3 regions of the Spirosoma rhododendri genome follow, and region 1 is predicted to be linked to each of the others. Evidence: riboswitches for the same ligand, from Rfam matches in the RefSeq annotation. Region 1 holds a riboswitch; each other region holds the start of a gene.
The links. A riboswitch is a leader RNA that binds a small molecule or an ion and turns the genes downstream of it on or off. The one in region 1 is predicted to bind cobalamin.

Region 1 (5,639 bases):
GCGTTCGTTCAGGGTCGGCACCCGGTAGCTCCGCCCGACAGATGCTTTCGCCGTGAGGGTCGTCGATCCCTGCATCAGCAGTTTGTATTCAGCACCCAGCGAAGGCGTCAGCGGGGGGTTGAAGCGGGTCACAAACGCCTGCCGGACATTAGCCGACACGAGCCAACGCGCCGTTTGCAGTCGCAGCAGCGCGTACAGGTCCTGCCGGTTTTCGGTGATAAGCTGCCCGCCATAACCGTCCGTCCGGGTGCGGTAGTGCGACCATTCCCCGCCCGTCCGTAGGTTCACCGCTGCCCCCGTCAGGCCGGGCCACAGCCGGAACTCGCGTTCGACGCGACCAATAAACCGGTCGGTTTCGGTATGATCGGGTCGGGTAAAGTCGCTTTTGGCGTAATCGAGCACGTCGCGGATCCAGCCCAGCCGCACGGTTGTGGCCCCGGCTGCGTAGGTCGTCAGCAACCGCGCCGACTGCGTACGGGTTCGCTCCCGCGCAATGGCATCCTGCGGGCTCAGGATCAGATCATTATCCGTCAACCAGGCATTGACCGACAGTTGCTGACCGTTGCGGTGCCGCACGTACACATCCTGCACCAGCCCCCGTTGCGCCGTCGTGGCCTGATCGACGAAGTAGTTACGAAATTCGCGGTACGGGTAGTCGTTGTTCAGCTGACTCCGGTACAGGTACGTCCGGCCCGACACCTGCCAGTTTGCCCCCGGCGCACTGCTGTAGCGAAGCCCCAACTGCGTCTGATTATTACGGAACGACGCCAGTTGCTGCCCCACCGTCACGCCCAGCCGCGTTTGCCAGTCGGCCTGACTTCCCAGCAGAATGCTACCGCCCACGGCATCGGAGCCGATGGCACTGGCCCCTGAGCCATATTGCACAGCCAGTTTATCGAAACCCGCGACGGGCACGGTTGAGAAATCGGTTTGGCCGAGGTTCGGCTGGTTAATATTGATGCCGTTCCAGAGAACCGCCGTGTGGTTGGCCGACGTACCGCGAAAGGATACCGTAGCCAGCTGACCGGGGCCGTAGCTCTTAAACGCCAGGGGTGTATTGTACGTCAGCAGGTCGGTGATGGTGCTGAACCGAAACTGAAGCAGTGTGGTCGAATCGATGCGCTGAATTTTTTGCCCCGCCAGAAACCGTTCAGGCGCGATAGCCCGCACCGTCACCGCCGACAGCGCCACGGCGGAGTCGGGTACGGTTGTGGTGGTTTGGGCGAGCGCGCCAACAGGCCAGCTAGCCATCAGCGAAAGCCCAACAGCCCCCCAAAACCATCCGTGGGTTTTCACAATCTGATTCAGTTCTCGTGCGTGTTTGCGTCAGCACGCGACCGGGCCGTTTCCTCCGAACGATTCGGCAGCGGATGGTCATCGGCAGGTCTCCTGGCTCGTCGTCCCGGTCCGGGCCTTCCCGCCCGTAGGCAGTGGCCATGCAGATTGAACCGGGTTTGTACAGACTTACAGTTGCGGGGACAGCGTCGGTTTTCCACCAACTTCCCTTTTAAGCCATGAACGCCACTACGGAGCGGCATCAGGCACCGATAACTCGCGACAAAGGTACGGGAATCACCTAAAAAAACAGCCCCGATTGCTCGGGGCTGAATTATTGAACAGGTGGAATAGTAACGGAAAGACTACCTCGTTACTTGGTCAGTCATGGGTAAATACCCACTACCTGCCAGATGGTCAAACGTATGTAGCCCCCTCACTCCGTCCTATGTTTATTGATTGAGCGGTGCAAACGGGTTCGCGAACGGTAACCTCATCACGAAAGAGGGCCACTTAGAAGCCTTCTGCCTTGATTTCTTTCTCCGTAACGGCACCGTATTTTTTCACCTTATCCCGAATCGCATCGGCCTTTCCGATCAGCACGAATTGCAGGTTCTTGTCAGGAAAATACTGGTCGATGATCTGCCGCGTTTTGGCTACCGTCAGCCCGTCGACGTTCTTCTGAAAATTGTTGATAAACGACTCATCGTACCCCAGGCTAAACATATCCGTCAGCAGGTTGGCCAACTCGCTCGCTGACTCATAGCGAGGTGGAAAATCGGCTTTGACGTAGTTTTTGGCCGATGTCAGCGTCTTCTCGTCGATACCGGTGCGGTGCAGGCTGTCGAGCACATGAACGGCCAAGTCAATCGCGGGGATCGTGCTACTATTCTTCGTGAATGTCGATACGACAAACGTACCGCTGTTCCGATACGTCGCAAATCGACTGTTGGCCCCGTAGGTCAGGCCGGAGTTCACGCGCAGCGCATCGTTGAGCCACGACGTAAATCGCCCACCCAGAATCGTATTGACAACCGTGACGGGAATAAAATCGGGATTACTCTGCTTGATACCCTTACCACCGATGATAAACGTCGTTTCGCGGGCGTCGTCTTTGTTGACCAGCAGCACACGAGGACCGCTGAACGCCAACGCCGGTTCGTCCAGCCGGGGCGTAGTGGAAGCCGCCGTTTTCCAGTTGCTGAACAGATCGGTCATGCGCTTTTTCATCGCGGCCGTGTTGAAGTCGCCGACGATGGCGATAGCCGCCCGGTCGGTGGTATAATTTTTCTGATAAAACTGCCGAACATCATTCGCCGAAATCGCCGACACCGACGCAGGTGTCCCCGAAATCGGGTTGGCGTAGGGGTTGTCGCCGTAGACGAACCGCCCAAAATACGAGCCGATCACCGAGCGGGGGCTTTCCTTTTGCTGAGTCAGCTGAAGCAACAGCCGCTGTTTGTACTTGTCAAACTCGGTCTGATTAAACGTCGGTTTGGTCAGTACGTCCTGGAAAATGTCAAACAGCAGATCCTGATCTTTCACCGCGAACGAAGCCGTCAGTTTGGCCACTTCCTTGCCGCCGTAGGTGTCGATACTGGCCCCGACGTACTCGGTTTTGGCTTCGAGTTCCTCCTTCGTGTAGCGCGAACTGCCAAACAGCAGCGCATCGGCGGTCATGTTGGCCAGCCCGTAGCGCGTACCGTCGTCCACCGCCCCCGCGTCGAACACCGCCGACACGTTGATGAGCGGGACTTCGTGCTGCTCCATCAGGTAGACAGTCAGCCCGTTTTTGAGTTTAAATTTCTGGAATGGCGGCACCTTAAACGTCTGTGCCTGCGCCAACCCCGCCACGAGCAGGGTGGTAACGAGTATGATGAGTTTCTTCATGGTATATCGGTTTGACCTCACGGCTGCGATTGACCTCACCCCCAGCCCCTCTCCTAAAACAGGAGAGGGGTGACTAGCGGATTGGTACCCACAGGGAGCTAATTGGCAGGACGTGCCACCCCCCTCTCCCGTTTTGGGAGAGGGGCCGGGGGTGAGGGTATATTTAATTCGCGCCCGCCACTTTTTTCGTTTCCGGCAATAAATAGCCGACGGTGCGGTTGCGCATGGTCAGGTAGGTTTTCGCGACGCGCTGTACGTCTTCTTTGGTGACTTTTTCGTAGAGCGACGGGGCTTCGTAGAGCTTTTTGTAGTCGCCGAAGTACAGTTCGTACGTGCCGAGCGAATTGGCTTTGCCGTTGATGGTTTCCATCGTGTGGTAAAACTCCATCAGCTTCTGATTCTTCAGCTTCTGCAACTCCACGTCGGTAATGCCGTTCGCAACGATCTTCTCAATCTGGTTCTCGACCGACCGTTCAAGCTGCTCAGCCGATATGTTGCTGGCGGCAATGGCGTAGATCGTGAACAGCGTGGGATCAAGCGCGATTTCCATGTTCGACGACACGCGCGACGCAATCGTGGAATCGAGCACCAGCGATTTGATGAGCCGCGACGAATTTCCCGAACTCAGCACCCCGCTCAGCAGGTCGAGGGCGTAATAGTCGGGGTGTCGAGTGGCAGGTACGTGGTAGGCCAGCATGATGTTGGGCGTGGCGATGTCTTTGTAGGTCGTTACGCGCCGTTCGCCGTTCTGCGGGGGTTCCACCGTACGTAGGCTGTCGGGTAATTTCTGCGCCGGAATCGGTTCAATGTACTGCTTGGCCAGCTTCTCGACCTGCGCCGGTGTCACGTCGCCGACAATCACCGCCACGCCGTTGTTTGGCGAATAGTAAGTTTTGAAATACCGCTCCAGATCGGCCTGCGTCCAGCGTTTGATGTCGGATTCAAAGCCGATAACCGGAAACATGTACGGGTGCTCGGTAAAGGCCGTCGACTGTACGAGTTCGCCCAGCAGCCGGTAATTCGAGTTTTCCAGCCCCGTGCTCCGCTCCGACAGCACCACTCCGCGCTCGCTCTCGACCATCTTCGGGTCGATGGCCAGGTCACGGATGCGGTCGGCTTCGAGGTCGAAAATCGTTTCGAGCGCCCCGCTCTGAAACCAGTCGGTGTACACGGTGTTGTTTTCGGTCGTGTAAGCGTTGTTGGAGCCGCCGTTGGCCTCCATCGTCCGGTCGAACTGTTTGGGACCGTACTTTTTCGCCCCGTTAAACATCATGTGCTCGAAGAAGTGCGACAGACCCGTAATGCCGTGCACCTCGTTGCGCGACCCGACTTTCCAGAAGGTATAAAAGTTGGCGTTGGGAATCGAATGGTCTTCAAGGACCATGAACTTCATGCCGTTTTTGAGCGTGAAGGTGTGTACGTCTTCCGGTTTGGGTTTGTTCTGCGCCAGCAACGCCCCCGCCGACAGGCAGAGACCGACCAGCAGCCCGGTGGATTTTTTCATGGATGATCGTGTTAATGAACATCGTAAACTACGACGGCCACGCCGGAAAGGCAATCGCCATTTTTTATTCGGCGAAAACCGGACAATGAACGGCGAAATCGTGTTGACCCGGCATGAACACGACTCTCCCCACCTCACTAGTCGGCTGGTCGCTGAGCGGTCAGCGCGCCCTCGTCACGGGCGGCACCAAAGGCATTGGCGAAGCCATCGTCCGGCAATTTCTTGACCTCGGCGCATCAGTTTTCATCGTCGCCCGCACCAACGACCTGCTGCAACAGCAACTCACCGACTACCGGCAGCAGGGGCACACCGTCGAGGGTCTGGCCGTTGATCTGGGACAACCCGATGCGGCCCGGCGCATCATTGACGCCGTAACGAACGCCTGGAACGGACTGGATATTCTGGTCAACAACACCGGCACCAACATCCGCAAACCGACCGCCGAATACACCCCAGCCGAGTACGACCACATTCTGACGACCAACCTGCGATCGACCTACGAACTTTGCCAGACGGCATACCCACTGCTGAAAGCGTCGGGCAACGGGCGTATCGTGATGGTATCGTCGGTATCGGCCCTGACGCACACGAGCAGTGGGTCGCTCTACGGCATGAGCAAAGCGGCCATGCTCCAACTAACACGCAACCTCGCCGTCGAATGGGCCGCCGACGGTATCCGGGTCAACGCCGTGGCCCCCTGGTACATCAACACGCCACTCGCCCAGCCCGTCCTGACCAACCCTGACAAGCTGGCCGGTATCCTGAGCCGCACACCCATGAAGCGCGTCGGCGAAGCGGTCGAAGTAGCCTCGGCCGTATCGTTCCTGAGCATGCCCGCTTCGTCGTACATCACCGGCCAAACCCTCTCCGTCGATGGTGGTATGCTGGCTTGGGGATATTAGGTACCCTCACGGCAGCGGCCGACCGTCCCCGACCCCTCCCGCGACGGCGGACCGCCCAAAACGGGAGA
Region 2 (5,639 bases), 2.4 Mb from region 1:
GATAGATTCAGGTTGCTGAAGGGCGTATTTGATGGCACTCATCTGTCCATTTGTTAGCTGCGGCACAATTCGCCACATCCAGTATGTTATATACGCTGGTAGGAGATAAACCCGGTACCAGTTGATAGGTTCGGCTGACCAAGTGAAACGCTTTGCACGGATTGATTACCCAGCATAATACGTTATTTGTCACCATACTACACCAATACAACCTCACTTTCTGCATATCACGACCGGACCATTCCCTCACGATTTCAAAAAGCGGTTAACCCTGCTAAAAAACAGACCGTTGACACCAGAACATAGTACTCAACTTAAAATAACCCCGCACAAGCATGACTCGCACCTTATTAATAGCGGCTCTCCTGACAGTAGCCATCGGCACCAGCAGCTATGCCCAGGCCAATGTATCGGGTAGCACACGGTCTGATCGCCAGAACAAGCAAAAGACGACGACCCGGAAAGATCCACGACCAGCGCCAGCGCCACCGTCGGTAAGTGCTACCAACCAGACCCGGTCTTCGCCCGACATGGGCACACCAGCATCGGGTGCTACCAGCCAGCCAACCCGTGGTGCCCGCTCCACAACCAACGAACCGGCCCCCAAACGACCAGCCACGAAAAAAACCGGTTCGCAGCGTTAACCACCGGGACGTATAGCTTGGCCACCAGGCAGATAAACGCCAAAGCCGCTATTGGTCTGTCCAATAGCGGCTTTGGTGTTTAGTGGCGTTAGTGCGGCTAGAACGCGAAGTTATACCGGACGAAGAACGAGCGTCCGGGCAGGTTGTAGCCCCGCTTTTCGTAGTAGTTTTCGTCGGTCAGGTTCGTCACTTGCAGGCTCAGCGTATGCTGCCGCGCCAGCGTATACGACGCGCTGGCGTCAAGCACCAGATAGACCGGGTATTCGATTTCGGGGTTGGCTGCGTCGGTGAAATCCGTGTCTTTGCGGTGACCGACGTACCGGCCCAGCAGCCGCGCCCGGAAACCCTTAAACGAATCGTAATCCAGTCCGGCATTGACGTTGGCTTTCGCGACGTTCATGATGTCGCGTTCCGTCACGGCTCCGTCGGTACCAACCACGGTTTCGCTGTACCGAATCATGTTGGTGGCGTTGGCGAACAATTTCAGCGAATACCGATAAGCTGCCAGTGCGCCAAAATCATATCCCGCTTCCGACTCGATCCCGCTGATCTGCGAATCGGCCGCGTTGACGTAAGTAGCCCGCGCCACGATAACATCGCCGTTGGTCTGCCGCTCGTTTACCTGCGTGATAATGCGCGCAATCCGGTCGTTTACGGTCGTGTGGAAGTAGGTTACGCCCGCGCTGAACCCGCTCGTGGGGCGGCTGTAGTGCAGCCCGGCGTCGTAGCTGACGCTATTTTCGTTGCGAATATCCGGGTTACCGGTCGTGATCGTGATGCGCCCCGCCGAGGTACGCACTTCCGAATAGCCCGCTACGTTGAACGCATCGGGCGTTACGAACGCGCGACCCACGGTACCCGTCAATCGCAGATCAGGTGCTACGCGAACCACCGCGCCCAGGCTGGGGCTAACGAACGGCGTGGTCGATTTACCGCCTTTGTAAGTCGTCAGCAGCGGGGTTTCCTTCACGTCGAACGTAATGTTGTCGTAGCGTATGCCCGGTTGCAGAATCAGCCGATCGTTGCTGAATCGCAGTTGCCCCTGCGCGTAGAACGCCGACGAACGGATCGCGTAGTTGGGCGAGGTTGGTGCCCGTTCGGTGGTCGCGTCGGTCCAGGCGCGGCTGCTCGTACTGGCATCCAGATAGTCATAGCCAATGGTCAGCGAGTGCCGACCGATCTGCCAGTTGTCTTTCAGTTGAATCCCCTGCCAGCGGTTTTCGGTCGTCGACGACTGATAAGGTGTAACAGGTTTGCCAGATACGTTGGTCGTTTTGAAAAAGCTATTTTCGCCCGATGCAAACACACGCAACACCGGTTTGTGCGCCCCCAGTTGGCCGCTCAGCGCAACTTCAGCCGCCTGCCGATCGGCATCTTTCAGGCTCGACTGCGTGGTACCGTACGTAATGTCACCCGGCGATTCGACGTCTTTCGCGATGAACTTCTCCCCCGCACATCGACGCGCCAGTTGGCACCTAGCTGATACCCCAGCCGTAGCGAACCCGAGTAATAGGACAGCTTTGTGTTGGGGCGGGTCAGGCCGTCGTCTTTACGGTCGTCCACCGTTTCCGATGGCTTGTTGGTATAATTCTTTACCGCCTGATCGCCGTTCAGTTTGTCCCGGAAGAAATTGCCGCTGCCCAGTTTATAGTCCTGCGCCCGTTTGAAATAGCTGGCCGACAGGTCGAAATCGAGTCGTCTGGTCAGGTTGCCACCGACGTTGCCGCCCGCCTGATAAGTCTGAAACGACCCGTATTCGGCAAAGGCGTTTCCGCGAATCGGCCCGCGCGACCGCCGGGTAATGACGTTGATAACACCCCCCATCGCCTGCGATCCGTACAGCGCCGACGCAGGACCTTTCAGCACTTCCACCCGCTCGACGTTGTTCAGGCCGATAGTCGAGAGGTTGGTTGCCCCCGCCGGACGGCCGTCGATGAGCAGCAGCGTACGTTGGTTTAGCCCCGAAAACTGCGGCCGGAACCCCCGAATACCCACGCCCGACGACAAGCTGGGATACTGAATGACGTTGACAGCCGCCAGCTTCTTGACCAGATCGGTCACGTCGAACGCCTGCGTCTGGGCGATGTCGTGGCGGGTTAGTACGTTGATTTGCTGCGGCACCAGCTCGCGCCGACTATCGGAGCGGGTCGCCGTTACAACGACCTCCGTGAGGTCACGATTGCGGAGTGAATCGGGCGTTTGGCCATAGGCTGACACGGTCAGCAACGACAGGGTTACCAGCGTCGAGCCGACGCGAACCGATATAGCCGATGATGAAGAAACAGGCGCACCCAAACGGTCGCATCGACGGAAAAAATTCGTCACGTAGGTTGTATTTAATTGATAGATGATTGCTGTTGAATCCGTTCGGTTTTTGTCATCCCGACGACAGGAGGAATCTCCGGGTAAGAGTAGGAGAGTCGTCTGCTACCGAAGATCCCTCCTGTCGTCGGGATGACAGAAAGAGAAGTAAAACGGGCCTACCGATACGATTGGGCCACTTCCCACAGCGTGAGAAGCCCGATGCCGATGGAGAAAATACCGACGGCGTAGTTGATAACCCGCACCGCCGTGCGCCAGCGGTCGACCACTTTTGTCAGTGAAAAAGCCAGCAGGCAACCGTACAGCGTCATGGCGACGATGATCCCCGCGCTTTGCAGGATGATAATCCAGACGGCGGTTGCTGCGTCGCGGGCAGCCAGGGTCAGCGCGACGGTGCAGGCTCCACCTGTCCCGGCCAATCCATGCACCATCCCAACCCAGAACGACCGGCTGAACGTCGTGGCCGGTGGATTGTGCGGATGGGCGCGTTCGTGGGTCTGTACGTAATTGCGCCGGATCGCGACGACGCCCAGCCAGATCATCAGCGGCCCAACCGCCAGTTCAACCTGCTCGGCGATGTTGAGAGACAGGGCCGATTTGAGTAACAGAATGAAGCAGGCAAACAGAATGAGCGTGAACGAATGCCCCAGCGCCCAATGCGACGACCGCCAGATGACCCGCCATAGATGCCGACGGCCTGATTTTTCTTTCTCCGACGCCAGTACCGACACGGCAGCCATGTGATCGGGTTCGAAGGAGTGCTGAACCCCCAGCAGTAACGAATCGAGGAGTAACGGATTGACCATGTGCGCAACGGATTGGGGCTGACCGTTGGGAAGTGCGCACGAAAAAAGCCCGGACGCTGCCGCATCGGCGCATCCGTTGACTTTCCTGCCGCTTTTGGTCCCGAAAGCAACCCGGTTATGATGTTCGCGGCAGGTCTTCTGGCTCGTTCAGCACCGACGCCTTCCCATTCCGTCCGGAACAGTGGCGTATTGTCAATGCCTGATTTGTGAACTATACAGCAGCGGGAACTGCTCCGATTAACTCCGCATCGGCGGGGCGACGGATTCCCTTTTAAGCCCTCCGCAACGGAAGGGCACCAGCTAACAGCTGCAAAAGTAGGGGCTTTTCGCGTTACCTTTGGTATCGATTAACGTTTCGACGTCATTTCTTCCAACCGAAACAGGTGCCACCCTATAGGTGGTGAAAAGGGAATCGGGATAAGCCCGAACTGTCGCGCAACTGTACGAACGCATCAAGTCGCTGCTCACAAGCGTCCACTAACCCGTCGATTCGGGAAGGACGGCAGCGATGGTTCAAGTCAGGAGACCTGCCTGTTTCGAGACGACAACGCTTCCGCGGTTTGAAGCTAGGTCGGGTTTGGTGCGTGCTGACTTACCGGTATGGTATCAGCAAGAACGGCAGTATAGGCCTGCCTACCAACCCCCTCTTCTCCATACTGCCAGCGCACAGAAATACCGGTTCGGCCGTTGGTCTGCTCACGACTCAACCCACGTTACGCATGGCTGAACGCTTTTCTCAGTTCCTTGTCGCGGCACCGTCCAGCGGTTCCGGCAAGACGACCCTCACGCTGGGGCTGTTGCGGGCGCTGGCAAACCGGGGATTGCAGGTGCAGCCGTTCAAGTGCGGCCCCGACTACATCGACACGCAGCACCACAGCACGGCGGCCGGTCGACCCAACGGAGTGCCGCCCAACGGACTGCCGCCCAGCATCAATCTCGATTTATTCATGGCGTCGCCGGAGCACGTACGGGCTTCGTATGGGCGATACGTGCAGGAGACTGACGTCGCGATTACGGAGGGGGTGATGGGGTTATTCGACGGGTCGGATCGGATGCAGGGCAGTAGCGCGGCCGTGGCGGAGTTACTGGACATACCCGTCGTGCTGGTTGTCAACGCGAAGGCGATGGCGTATTCGGTGGCCCCGCTGCTCTACGGATTCAAGAATTTTTACGCGGGTATCCGGTTGGTCGGGGCTATTTTCAACAACGTTGGGTCTGAATCGCACTACCGGTTTCTGGCCGACGCCTGCGCCGATGTGGGTGTAGAACCGCTGGGCTATTTGCCCAACAACCCGCGCTTTGCCATTCCCTCGCGGCATCTGGGGCTGCACCTGTCGTCCGAAACGGATTACGAACAGATCATTCAGGCCATCGCCGACGAACTACCCAAAACCGTCGACCTCGACCGGCTGCTGACCGTCACGCAGACCGCTGCACCGGTGGTGGCACCAGCAACTACGTCGGTATCGGAACGGCAGACGCGCCGAATCAGCGTAGCACGGGACGAAGCCTTTCTGTTCACGTACAAACAAAACCTCGACCGGCTGGCGGAGTTCGGCACCGTCACGTTTTTCAGCCCTCTGCACGATTCGGTTTTACCCGACACGGATTTTCTGTACCTGCCCGGCGGTTACCCCGAATTGCACGCGCAGCAACTGAGCGCGAACGAATCCATGCGTACCAGTATCCACGACTACTGCCTGTCGGGTGGACTAGCTTACGCCGAATGTGGTGGGTTGATGTACCTAAGTCAATCCATTCAAGTCCAGTCCCGCCTGACCCGGTCTGGAACAGCCTGGCCGATGGCGGGGGTGTTGGACGTAACGACCTCGATGCAAGCCGCCAAACTGACGCTGGGCTACCGAAC
Region 3 (5,639 bases), 2.4 Mb from region 1:
GGCCGATATGAAGAAGGAAGTGGCTGCCATGGCAAACAGCGCTTCTCTGAAAGCGTACATGCCATCGTATACGCTGCCAACCGTCAATGGCAAGCCAGTTGGAGCACGTATCGGGACGGCTGGTATCAGTCCGGTGGCCGTGGCTAATTCCGTACAACAGAATGGACCGACCGACCCCTGTCAGCAAGCCGCTACTACGGCCTATAACACCGCTATGCAGCGACTTGATGCGGCCAAAGCGACTCAGACGGCTACCGTCAATGCGACGTATGCACAACTGGAGTCAGCGGCTAACGGCGAAGTAGCCGGTTGCCAGGCGGGTGTACCCGCTAAGTATGACGGACTGCGGACCACACTCCGTACGCAGGTGACAAGCTCAATAGCGATGCTGAATTCGCTGCGGGCAACGCTGGGCGATGCGTTGTACAATCAGCTGGCGCTCATGACCTACGTTGGGTATTTTCAGGCACTGGACAACGTCAACGCAATTCAGGCGGCTGACCTGACAGCTTGCCCGGCCATCAAGGACGCTAAAATTGCGGCCGCCAAAACAGCCCGGGATATCGATATCAACATGGTAACTACCAATTACAACGCTCAGGTGACGGATGCGACGGCTGCCCGTTCGAAGGCGGTGGCAAGCTGCCACAACCAGGGTAACGGGGGTTGATTATGTACCCGCCTGAGCACAGCTGTTGGCTATGAAACAACGCCGTTGCTCGGGCTGAACAAAACAGAATAAGCGTACGAACTGCGTGCTGAATGCTGGTGCTGATAGCAACGGAATTCAGCACGCAGTCTCGTTTACTGACCGTTTATCAACCCATTACCCAATGATCCCGGACGTACGTTTACTATACAGTGTAATGACCCGGCGGCTCAGCCGGGTGTGTCTATTGGGAATGCTGAGCGGGGTATTGTCAGGCACGACCGTGCTTGGGCAGGTCAACATATCGGGGAAACCGGGGCTGCTTTACGTGCCCACCGCTACCTTGCTGCCCGACGGTACGTTCCATGCGGGTGTCGCCTATAATCCGGTGAACTATGCGTTTCGCTTTAATCCGGCACTAAACCCGAAGCTAACGACGCGTAACTCGGAAAGTATCTTCTTTGTCAACCTGGTTATGCTGCCCCGGCTTGAACTGAATGTCAATCTGCTGCGACCCAACGGCCCGGTTCAGTACGGGGCGCGCGGGATTGGTGATCGGCAGATCGATATGAAATATGGCGTGCTGACCGAAACTGCCCGCCGACCGTCGGTTGCCGTTATTCTGTCTATCCCGTTCGGTATCGATAACTCACTTATTACCAATGCTATCGTAGCGACGAAGCACGTTTCGCTGTCGTCGGCGATCGAGCTGGAACTGACAGCTGGCTACGCTAGTCCTTACTTTCTTGAACGATCAGACACGCGGAATGATCAGAACTCAACCCTGTTTTCGGGCTTTATTTTTCAGGACAAGCGGGACAAGGCCGCTTACTATCTGGCGGGGCCGATTGCTGGTATCAAAGCCAGCCTGAGCCGAAAAGGGGGATTGATGGCCGAGTGGGATTCGCAGCATATCAACCTGGGTGGGTACGCTACGCTGTTCAGGCACTGGACCGTGCAGGCGGGAGTATTGAATTTTGATCAGCTGACCGTGGGAACGTCCTACGCCTTCTCTCTTTTGCCCACCAAACAGACGACCAGTCATGACAAAGCGCAGTAAGCGTTGGCCCTATCTGCTGCTGTTGCTGGCAACGGTACGGCTGGCGGGTGCTCAAAACACGCCCAACCGAATCATGAGCGCCCTGGAAAACCTGACCGTCGACAGTGCGCAGTACCGTGTCGTGTACGAGCAGCGGCTGTACCGTAATCCCATGACCGCGATGCGGGCCATAAGTCGCACTGCCGTTGCCAACACGGCTACGACGCTGGTTCCGCTTTTTCAGGGCGTATCGATTGCGCAGTATCGTCTGTCGCCCACGTTCAGCACCAGTCTGCTAACCCGCCGGGACCGGATTGCCTACGCCGACGCGGTACCGTTCAACCGGCGGGCCTACAAGCTTGATTTTCGTCTTCAGCCGGAGTTCACGGCTAACTTCGGAAATCGTGACCGGCCGGTGCAGAGCAAAACCAACATCCTGCTGCAAAGCCAGCTTTATCTGCGTCGGGGTCTGGTACTCAACTGGGGTATCGTGTTTCCAATCGTGAATGATCTGGATAATCAGGCGCTGAATGTTCGTCCGGCCCCGATCTTCCTGAACCAGTTCCTGGCGCTTAACCAGGCTGACTTTATGAGTATTTCGGCGGGATTGTTCTACACGGACCGGTACGGCCTGAACGTGCAGTACCGGCACGCAGACCTGCGGTCTCCCTGGTCATTCGGGCTTGAAACCAGCCTGACCGGGTTTTACTTCTTCCCCAAAGACGGCTTTTATTATCAGTCGCCCACGGACCTGCTGCTGCTGGCTGATCTGGCTTACCGCATTGGCCGACATAATGTAACGCTGAAAGTATCGGGCGGGCAGTACCTGTACAATGACCGGGGCGGACGAATTGACTTTATCCGGCAGTTTCCGAATGTTGAGGTGGGCTTTTTTGCGACCAAAACGGGAAATGGCTCGACCGCTGGCTTTAACTTCGCTATCCCTATCCCGCCGGGACGTATTGCGCAGACGAAGCGGGTCAGGCTGCGAAGTACCGAAGAGTTTCGGTGGGAGTATAACTACAGCCGGGGCTACAACATCGGCTCCCGGTACAAAGTGGGCTATCAGCTCGATGCCCTCTTGCGACAGTACCACAACAGTTATCTTAAAAGTCAGTAGCATCAGGGCCGTCCGCACCAGTTTGTGAAAACGCACTACTGGTCGAAACGGGCGGGCCGACATTTCTCCGGCAGCGTAGTACGATTACGAATACCAACACCGTACCTTTGTGGGGCAAGGGTAGCCGACGGTGTGTTTCAGACACGACCGGCCGGTTTTAAAAGGGAATCCCGGTGCAAAACCGGAACAGTCTCCGCTGCTGTAATCTCCACAAACGTAATCAACCCCGTGTGCCACTGTTTCTGCGAAATGGGAAGGCCGTTGGTTACGGAGTAAGTCAGAAGACCTGCCGTTGCTTCATCGATAATGGCTTTCGGAGAAAAGGCCCGTTCATCTGTGCATACAAAAACTGCTCGTTTTTTGCAGCGTAAACCACGCATTGCCGCCTGGTTTGTCTGCCTGTTGTTTGGTCTGTCAACCAGCAGCGTATCCTATACGGTTACCGCAAAGCCCGCACCCAAAAGCGCGGTTCCGGCCCGTCCGCAGGTTGCCATCCGTTACGCCAAAGGCTTTACGATTCGCTACAGCGGCCCCTACAAATTCGTGTCGATCATGAGTCCGTTCGACAAAAGCGTCGATACGGTTCGGTACGTGCTGGTGCCGCGCGGAACGCCCGCGCCGAAAGGTTACGCGGCCAGTCAGGTCATTGATATTCCACTGCGGAGTATCGTCGCTATGTCGTCGATGCACGTAGGGTTGGCGGAATTCCTGGGGGCGGAAGACCTCATCGTCGGTCTGGGTAATCTCAAATACGTATCGTCGCCGAAGGTGATTCAGCGCATCGACGCGGGGAAGGTCCGTGAAGTGGGCCGCGACCAGACCATCAACGACGAACAGGTAATTACGATGCAGCCCGATTTGCTGATGGCGATGGGGAGCCCCACGGCCCGGCTCGACCATTACCGTACCATCCGGGGTGCGGGCGTGCCGGTGCTGATCAACTCGGAATGGGTGGAGACAACGCCACTGGGCCGGGCTGAATGGGTGAAACTGCTGGCTGCGCTGCTCAACAAAGAAACGCTCGTCAACCAGAAATTCGCGAAGGTCGAGCAGGAATACAACCGGCTGGCTACGCTGACGAAGCCGGTTGCCAGCAAGCCGACGATTATCAGCGGCATGAACAGCAAGGACGCCTGGTTCGTACCCGACGGCGACAGCTACATGACCCGCTTTTTTCTGGATGCCGGAGGAAAATATCCGTGGGTGAACCGCCGGGCAACGGGTAGCCTACCGCTCAATTTTGAAGCCGTGTACCCCGTCGCCCTAACGGCCGACTACTGGCTCAACGTGGGGATGATGTCGGTCGATTCGAAGCAGAGTGTACTGGCCAAAGACGCGCGCTACGCCGATTTCAAAGCTTTCAAAACCGGACGACTGTACAGCTATACCAAACGGGTCAACAGTCGGGGTTCCAACGATTTCTGGGAATCCGGTGCCGTCAATCCGCATCTGGTGCTGGCCGACCTGATCCGTATTCTGCACCCCGATCTGCTACCGAAGCACCAACTGGTTTACTATCAGCAACTGAAGTGATGAACACGGCTGATACGCATCCGTCCGGTCCGCCATCCGCGTGGTCCTGGCGTCGGCTCGTCGTGCCCGTACTGGCCGGGCTGGCGCTGCTTTGCTTTCTACTCGACATTGCCCTGGGGTCGGTAGCTATTCCGATCAAAGAAGTGGCCCGTATCGTGTTCAGCCAAACGTCCGACAACGAAGCGTGGCTGTACATCGTCCAGAAGATACGGCTACCCAAGGCCATCACGGCCGTTATCGTCGGCTGTGGCCTGTCGGTGAGTGGGTTACAGATGCAGGCGTTGTTTCGCAATCCGCTGGCTGGTCCGTCGGAGCTGGGGATTACGGCCGGGGCTGGGCTGGGTGTCGCGCTGGTCATGCTGGGCAGCGGGGGTAGTGCCAGTTTGTACGCGATCCGGCAACTGGGCATCGGCGATAGCTGGCTGCTGGTCGCGGTGGCGTCGGCGGGGTCGGCGCTGGTACTGGCGCTGGTGCTGGCAATTGCCGGTCGACTGCGCGACAATGTCGTTTTGCTCATCGTTGGGGTGATGGTCGGTACCGTGACGCTGGCGATCATCAGCATCTGGCAATATTTCAGTCAGCCCGAACAGTTGCAGGAATATTTACTCTGGACGTTTGGCTCGCTGGGCGGGGTCGTACAGACGCACCTATACGTGCTGGCGGGTGTAGTGGCGGGTGGCCTGCTACTGGCGTTCACACTGTCGAAGTCACTGAACGTGCTGCTGCTGGGCGACAACTACGCCCGGAGTATGGGCCTCAATGTACCGCGCAGCCGCCTGCTGATTCTGCTCAGTACCAGTGTGCTGACGGGCAGTATCACGGCTTTCTGCGGACCGATCGGGTTCGTCGGTATCGCCGTGCCCCACCTGACCCGGTCACTGCTCGACACCGCCGACCATCGTCTGCTGATACCAACGGCCTGTCTGGTCGGAACCATTCTGCTGCTCATCTGCGACAGTATTGCGCAGTTGCCCGGTACGCAGGCGATTCTACCTATCAACATCGTCACCTCGCTACTAGGCGGGCCGGTCGTGATCTGGATTATCATGCGTCGTAACACCATCCGCACGGCTTTCTGATGAACGAACCGCTGTTAACGACGCACGACCTGAGCATCGGCTACCCGACGCAGCAACGTACCGTGGCGCAGGGGCTGACGCTGTCACTAGCTGCCGGTCAACTGGTTTGCCTGTTGGGACCGAACGGGGCGGGAAAGTCGACGCTGATGCGGACGCTGGCGGGGCTACAGACACCGCTGGCCGGAACGGTGCAGCTGGCTGGTCAGCCGTTGACTGACA

Region 2: it holds a riboswitch for cobalamin, as region 1 does, so the genes downstream of both, HH216_RS15435 (cobyrinate a,c-diamide synthase) here and HH216_RS01245 (TonB-dependent receptor plug domain-containing protein) in region 1, are expected to answer to the same signal.
Region 3: it holds a riboswitch for cobalamin, as region 1 does, so the genes downstream of both, HH216_RS15315 (ABC transporter substrate-binding protein) here and HH216_RS01245 (TonB-dependent receptor plug domain-containing protein) in region 1, are expected to answer to the same signal.

Annotation. Positions count from the first base shown of each region.
Region 1 is NZ_CP051677.1:308,990-314,628, forward strand. It holds gene HH216_RS01245 (TonB-dependent receptor plug domain-containing protein) at 1-1,251, opposite strand, end outside; cobalamin riboswitch at 1,363-1,564, opposite strand; gene HH216_RS01250 (M16 family metallopeptidase) at 1,789-3,165, opposite strand; gene HH216_RS01255 (M16 family metallopeptidase) at 3,329-4,669, opposite strand; gene HH216_RS01260 (SDR family oxidoreductase) at 4,783-5,571, shown strand.
Region 2 is NZ_CP051677.1:3,707,293-3,712,931, reverse strand. It holds gene HH216_RS15460 (LytTR family transcriptional regulator DNA-binding domain-containing protein) at 1-42, opposite strand, end outside; gene HH216_RS15455 (hypothetical protein) at 336-644, shown strand; gene HH216_RS15450 (TonB-dependent receptor) at 742-1,950, opposite strand; gene HH216_RS15445 (TonB-dependent receptor plug domain-containing protein) at 2,022-2,969, opposite strand; gene HH216_RS15440 (hypothetical protein) at 3,125-3,772, opposite strand; cobalamin riboswitch at 3,884-4,089, opposite strand; cobalamin riboswitch at 4,137-4,321, shown strand; gene HH216_RS15435 (cobyrinate a,c-diamide synthase) at 4,492-5,639, shown strand, end outside.
Region 3 is NZ_CP051677.1:3,682,548-3,688,186, forward strand. It holds gene HH216_RS15300 (hypothetical protein) at 1-670, shown strand, start outside; gene HH216_RS15305 (YjbH domain-containing protein) at 834-1,709, shown strand; gene HH216_RS15310 (YjbH domain-containing protein) at 1,693-2,808, shown strand; cobalamin riboswitch at 2,910-3,116, shown strand; gene HH216_RS15315 (ABC transporter substrate-binding protein) at 3,169-4,341, shown strand; gene HH216_RS15320 (FecCD family ABC transporter permease) at 4,341-5,420, shown strand; gene HH216_RS15325 (ABC transporter ATP-binding protein) at 5,420-5,639, shown strand, end outside.